Regions from separate parts of the Paraclostridium sordellii genome, predicted to be linked through region 3. Evidence: riboswitches for the same ligand, from Rfam matches in the RefSeq annotation. Region 3 holds a riboswitch; each other region holds the start of a gene.

Region 1 (2,277 bases), 1.6 Mb from region 3:
GTAAATAATATGTTAAAAAGAGTTGGACTTGATAATTATAGCGATAGAAGTTTTTCAAAATTATCAGGAGGAGAAAAGCAAAGAACTTTAATTGCTAGAGCGTTAGTTCAAGATACTGATTTTTTAATACTAGATGAACCAACCAATCACCTGGATATAGGTTATCAAATACAACTTATGGATTTAGTTAAAAGCCTAAAAATAACCACATTAGCAGCTATTCATGATATGAATATTGCAGCAATGTATTGTGATTATTTAATTGTAATGAAAGAAGGAAAAATAAAATGTTGTGGATGTATAGATGAAGTTATAACTGCAAACATGTTAAAAGAAATATTTGGAGTAAATGCATATGTAGGAAAAAATCCAATAAATAATAAACTTCAAGTTTCATTTATGCATAGTCACCATCATGTAAATGGAGTAGGTCATGACCATGTGCATGATGATGGATTTACAGGTGAACATGAACACTTTCATCAACATATTTATGACGTATAAAAAATTTAAAATAAAAATTTAAAAATAATAGAGGAATTTAGAACTATTTATAGTATTATATATACATGTGATAAATTGAATAAAAATATTGTAGGTTTTTATAGATAAAATTAATAGGGAAAGAGGTGTAATTCCTCTGCAGCCCCCGCTACTGTAAAACGGATGAAACTTTCAAATACCACTGTGATAATTATTACGGGAAGGGAAAGGAGTAAAGTGAAGTTAAGCCAGGAGACCTGCCTATAATATATTAAGTTAGTTTCTTCGGGGTGAAGGAAAATAATTGATAAAATAATATCTTGACTTAGTACAAGTGTAAGTATTATTTAATATGTCATTAAAACCCTAATCTAACGATTAGGATTTTTTTATGTAAATAAATTTTTCTATATACACCTAATAGCTTTTTATTAATTTATCACAAAAATTGATAAAAATTTAATAAATTGAAAAGAGAGGTATTAACATGAAATTTTTACCACTATCAATAGTAGCAGGTGTACTATTAGTAATTTTAAATCCTATGACTTCAAGTGCTATGCATATCATGGAAGGTTACTTACCAGTAAAATGGTCAATATTTTGGACCGTCGTATTTATTCCATTTTTTATATATGGATTAAAATCAATAAATACCATAGTGAAAAAAGATCCTAAAAAAAAGGTATTATTAGCTTTAGCAGGAGCATTTGTATTTGTATTATCAGCTCTAAAAATACCATCATTAACAGGAAGCTGTTCACATCCTACAGGAGTAGGTTTAGGAGCTATATTATTTGGCCCAGCAGTTATGGCTGTAATAGGAACTATAGCTTTATTATTCCAAGCTATATTATTAGCTCATGGAGGGCTTACAACACTAGGAGCTAATGCTTTTTCAATGGCAATAGTTGGACCTATAGTATCATATTTAATATTTAAGTTTTGTAGAAAAAGAAATATGAATATGGGAGTGTGTATATTTTTAGCAGCAGCATTAGGTGATTTAGCTACATACACTGTAACAGCTACTCAGTTAGCACTAGCATTTCCAGATCCGGCAGGTGGAATCATGGGGTCTTTAATCAAGTTCTTAGGAGTATTCTTTATGACTCAAATACCAATAGCAATAGCTGAAGGTTTACTAACTAACCTAGTATATAATCTAATAACACAAAATGATGAAGGAGTGGAAGAAGATGAGTTTAAATTCGAAAGCCAAAACTAAAGTTAGAAATAAAAATTTACTACTATTAATTTTAACAGTAATACTTATAATAACTCCTTTAATATTAAATGCTACTGCAGAGTATGGTGGAGCTGATGGAGAAGCTGAAGGTTTAATAAGTGAAATAAGCCCACATTATGAACCATGGTTTAGTAGCTTATACGAACCACCAAGTGGAGAAATCGAAAGTTTGCTATTTTCTACTCAAGCTGCTATAGGAGCTGGGTTCATAGGTTATTACTTAGGTGTTAAAAAAGGAAAAAAGAGTAAATGCTAGAAATAGATAAATGTGCTTATACAAATTCTATAAAAGATGTGAACCCTATATTTAAATTTATAGTAGCATTTATATCTATGACAGTTTCTATACTTACAAATAGTATAAGCTTGCATTTATTAATAATATTAATTTTGACTATTTTGATTGTTTTTTTAGCAAAAGTGGATATAAAGCTATACATAAAATGCTTGAAGATACCTATATATTTTTTATTAATAGGAACTATACTTAATTTGATTAATATATCATTTGAATCTAAAGATTTTGTATTTAATATAAAAATATT
Region 2 (2,277 bases), 800 kb from region 3:
TGATATTAGTAAATATTTTATACACTATAATACTTATATTTATCATTGGAGGTAGTTTATTCAATTTAAATATAATGAGCTTAACTAAGGAAGTATTTTTTATACCAGTAATGATTTTATTAACTAGATTATTCGTAAGATACATATATACAAAAATAGATGGTATAACCGGAGACATATTAGGTTGTACTTCTGAACTTACAGAAGTTATATATTTAGTTTATATATACTTAGTATTTGCTTTGAAATAAGAGGTGAACATATGTCAAGGCTTATATTAATAAGGCATGCAATTAGTGAAGATAATATAAAAGGAAATTTATCAGGTCATATAGATAGCAAATTAAGTGATATTGGTAAATCTCAAGTAGATAAGCTAAATAAATTTCTTGAAAAAGAAAAAATAGATTATATATATACTACAACATCTATAAGAACTAAGGAAACTATAGGGTATATAGCTAATACAAGAGGTATAGATATAGTAGAAAAAGAAGGGTTTAAGGAAATTAATTTTGGGGATTTTGAAGGAATGAATTTTAATTATATTCAAAAAAATTATCCTAATGAGTTTGAGAAAATGATTAAAGAAGGTAGTGGATATAAATATCCAAATGGAGAAAGTTTAATTGACTCTTATGAAAGAGTGGTATTTGAGTTAAGTGATATAATTAAGAAACATAAAGATGATACTATTTTGATATGTTCTCATGCAGGAACTATAAGAAATATAATTTCTTATTTAATTGGAAAAACATATGAGTATCACTGGAACTTTAGAATAGATAATGCATCTGTTAGCATTATTGATATTATAGATGGATTTCCAGTTATTCAAACTTTAAATAATACATCATACTTATAATGAAAAATAAATATAATATCAGAATTTGACATAAATTAGGTTTTTCGTTGAAAATTAATAGGGAAAAAGGTTAGAATCCTTTGCAGCCCCCGCTACTGTAGTACTGACGAAACTATTAGACACCACTGTGAATTTACGGGAAGGGATAGGAGTAGATTGATGTAAAGCCAGGAGACCTGCCTAGTTTATGAGAATAAAATCTTCGGGGTGAAGGATTTTAAAAATTGGCTAAGTGTATATATTTTTAAAATCTACCCTAATTGGGTAGATTTTTTATTTCTAGAAAGGAGTGGGCTTGGATTGAGTAAATCATTAATGTTTCTAGGTACAGCCTCAAATGTGGGGAAAAGTACAATATCAGCTGGGATATGCAGAATTTTAAAGCAAGATGGATATAAAGTGGCACCGTTTAAATCACAAAATATGGCCCTTAATTCCTATATAACTAAAGATGGATTAGAAATGGGTAGAGCCCAAGTAACTCAAGCAGAAGCTTGTGGAATTGAACCCGATGTTAGGATGAACCCTATTTTATTAAAGCCTGCTGGCAAAAATAGATGCCAAGTTATAGTTAAAGGAAAAGTATTAAATACAATAAGTTCTAGTGTTTATCATGAATATAAAAATGAACTAGCTAAAATGCTTAGAGATATTTATGCTGATTTAAGTAATGAATATGAAATTATAGTTTTAGAAGGTGCAGGTAGTTGTGCTGAAATAAATTTAAAAGATAGAGATATAGCAAACATGGGAATGGCAGAAATTGCAGATGCTCCGGTGGTTTTAGTAGCAGATATAGATAGAGGTGGAGTATTTGCATCAATAGCTGGAACTATATTACTACTAGAAGAAAATGAAAGAGCTAGAGTAAAAGGAGTAATAATAAATAAATTTAGAGGTAGTGTAGATCTTTTAAAATCAGGGATTGATATGATTGAAGATATTATAAAAGTACCTATTTTAGGAGTGGTTCCATATAGCGATCTAAATATAGAAGATGAAGATAGTGTAACTGACAGATTTAAAAAACAATTTAAAGAAAGTGATATAAATATAGAGGTTCTAAGAACTCCATATATGTCTAATTTTACAGATATACATATGCTTGAAATACAAGATGATGTAAGTGTTAAATATGTTGAGAAAGGTCAAAAACTATCTAATCCAGATATGGTTATAATACCTGGAAGTAAGAATACAATAGAGGATTTAATTTATTTAAGAGAAAATGGTTATGAAAAACAGCTTAAAGAACTTGAAGCTAAAGGAACATTAATATTTGGGATTTGTGGAGGATACCAAATATTAGGTAAAAAACTTTATGACCCAGAAGAAATAGAAGGAAGTATAAAAGAAATAAATGGTATAGGGCTTTTAGATATAGAGACAACTTTCAATAAAGAAAAAGTTAC
Region 3 (2,277 bases):
CTAAAATATATAAAGGCTTTGATTTAACAAAGCCTTTCTTTTCTTTCATATCATAATTTTCTAAGCTTTTAATCGAATGCATATGTAAATATCCTTCTTTCTATTTTTGATCTGGATAAAGTCCATTTGCAAATGTTTCAATTCCATCTATAGTTCTTACCCCACTACAATACATTTGTCCAAGTTCAATTGGGTAAACTCTATCATTTTTTACAGCATTTAAACTTTGTAATGCTTTATCTTTCATTACTAAATCTTTTGTTTCACTTGCTTTGTTATCATCTTCTCTATTCATGTAAGCAACAAATATGCTATCTGGATTTAATTTTACTAAATCTTCTTTACTTAATGAGTTTCCATCTTCATTTAAAAGCTTAGCACCTAACTTAGTAACCATATCTCCACCTAAAGTAGTTTTTCCATACCCTCTAATCTTGCCATCGCCTAATTCTATTATTAAAGTTGTTTGCTGTTTTTTACCTTTTTCTGATTCTACAATTTTATTTACTTTGTTCTTTATATTATCAACTATCTTTTTAGCTTTATCTTCAACATTAAATATTTTACCTATATTTAATATATCGTCACACTCATTTTGTATAGTTTTTTTCTCAACTGCACCACTATTTAATGCCATATATGTATTTACACCTTTATCTTGCCAATAACTTACATCACCTATTGTTTTATCTGAAAATAATGAGTACCAACCTAATATTAAATCTGGTTGTAACATTGTAACAGTTTCTTTAGAAGGCGTAAATTCATCTAAGTATTTAACCTTTTTAAAGCTTTCTTTATACTCATCTTTAACCTTGTGGTCAAGTCCTGCTGCTGCAACCATATTATCTTCTAGTCCTAATGCAAGCATAGTCTCAATAGAGTCTTGGTATACAGCTAATACTTTTTTAGGTTTTTCTTTAAAAGTAACTTTTATTTCTTCTTTTTTGCTATTATGAGAAGTTATTGTAACTGGATAATACCCATCACTTTTCTCTGTGTTACTTTCAACCTTTGTGTTTTTAGCTTCTTCTTTCTTAGTATCATTCTTAGTACAACCAACTATACTAAGTCCTACCACTAAGCTAAGCAATCCTACTTTAATTTTTTTTGAAATTTTCATTCTTCTCTCCCTCCGAAAGTTAATAATTTAGGCAGGTCTCCTGGCTCATACTTCATCCTAATCTTTCCCTTCCCAAAGAATAATCTTTAGTGGATTTATAAAGACTCGTCCATATTTACAGTAGCGGGGGCTGCTAGTGATTTACACACTATTCCCTTTTAATATAAAAACCTAAATCTTTTTATATTTATCATTATAATATTAGCATAATTTTATATACAATTCTACAATATAAGAAATTCACTAAAATAAAAAGCTCGTAATTACAATAGGCTTTGCAAATACGAGCTTTTTATCTAAATTTGTATACGTATTAATTATATATTAAGCTAATTCTAAAGCTATATTCATCATTCTTGTAAATGCTGTTTGTCTTTCCATAGCAGTTGTTGCTTCACCTTTAAATGGACAATCTGATATTGTTAATATACAAAGTGCATTAACTCCAGCTCTAGCAGCATTCATATAAAGTGCAGCTGATTCCATTTCTACAGCTAAAACTCCCATTTTAGTCCATTTTGCTAAAGAATCTAATCCTTCATCTCCGTAGAATACATCACTACATAATATGTTTCCTACTTTAGGCTCAACACCTTGGCTCTTAGCCACATCTACAGCTTTGCTTAGTAACTCATAGCTTGCTATTGGTGCATAAGTACCTGGTAAATTATATTGTGATGCATAGTTAGAATCTGTACATGAACCCATACCTATAACTATATCATGCATTTTTAAATCTTCATGTAAAGCTCCTGCTGAACCTATTCTTATAAGATTTTTAACTCCATAAAAATGTATTAACTCATATGTATATATTCCTATAGATGGACATCCCATACCTGTTCCCTGTACAGATATTCTTCTTCCTTTGTAGTAACCTGTATATCCATTCATTCCTCTTACAGTATTGTATTGAACTACATCTTCTAAAAATGTCTCTGCTATAAATTTAGCTCTTAGAGGATCTCCTGGTAATAATACTGTTTCTGCTATATCTCCTAATTTTCCGTTATTATGTGGTGTTGGTGCTCCCATTGCCATAATCTTCGTCTCCTTTAGTTTTCATATTTTAATAATATCTTAATAGTATCTTATCTTCTTTTTGATTAAATAATTCATATGTTTTTTAAACTGATATACTATTTACCTTTAAA

The links. Region 3 has a riboswitch for cobalamin ahead of ATCC9714_RS03630 (ABC transporter substrate-binding protein). Riboswitches for the same ligand answer to the same signal wherever they lie in the genome.
Region 1: it holds a riboswitch for cobalamin, as region 3 does, so the genes downstream of both, ATCC9714_RS11210 (energy-coupling factor ABC transporter permease) here and ATCC9714_RS03630 (ABC transporter substrate-binding protein) in region 3, are expected to answer to the same signal.
Region 2: it holds a riboswitch for cobalamin, as region 3 does, so the genes downstream of both, ATCC9714_RS16270 (cobyric acid synthase) here and ATCC9714_RS03630 (ABC transporter substrate-binding protein) in region 3, are expected to answer to the same signal.

What each region holds. Positions count from the first base shown of each region.
Region 1 is NZ_LN679998.1:2,330,469-2,332,745, reverse strand. It holds gene ATCC9714_RS11215 (ABC transporter ATP-binding protein) at 1-504, shown strand, start outside; cobalamin riboswitch at 580-762, shown strand; gene ATCC9714_RS11210 (energy-coupling factor ABC transporter permease) at 971-1,711, shown strand; gene ATCC9714_RS11205 (energy-coupling factor ABC transporter substrate-binding protein) at 1,683-1,988, shown strand; gene cbiQ (cobalt ECF transporter T component CbiQ) at 1,982-2,277, shown strand, end outside.
Region 2 is NZ_LN679998.1:3,350,943-3,353,219, reverse strand. It holds gene cobS (adenosylcobinamide-GDP ribazoletransferase) at 1-251, shown strand, start outside; gene ATCC9714_RS16275 (histidine phosphatase family protein) at 263-865, shown strand; cobalamin riboswitch at 886-1,063, shown strand; gene ATCC9714_RS16270 (cobyric acid synthase) at 1,166-2,277, shown strand, end outside.
Region 3 is NZ_LN679998.1:754,865-757,141, reverse strand. It holds gene ATCC9714_RS03635 (FecCD family ABC transporter permease) at 1-82, opposite strand, end outside; gene ATCC9714_RS03630 (ABC transporter substrate-binding protein) at 101-1,123, opposite strand; cobalamin riboswitch at 1,137-1,313, opposite strand; gene deoD (purine-nucleoside phosphorylase) at 1,448-2,158, opposite strand.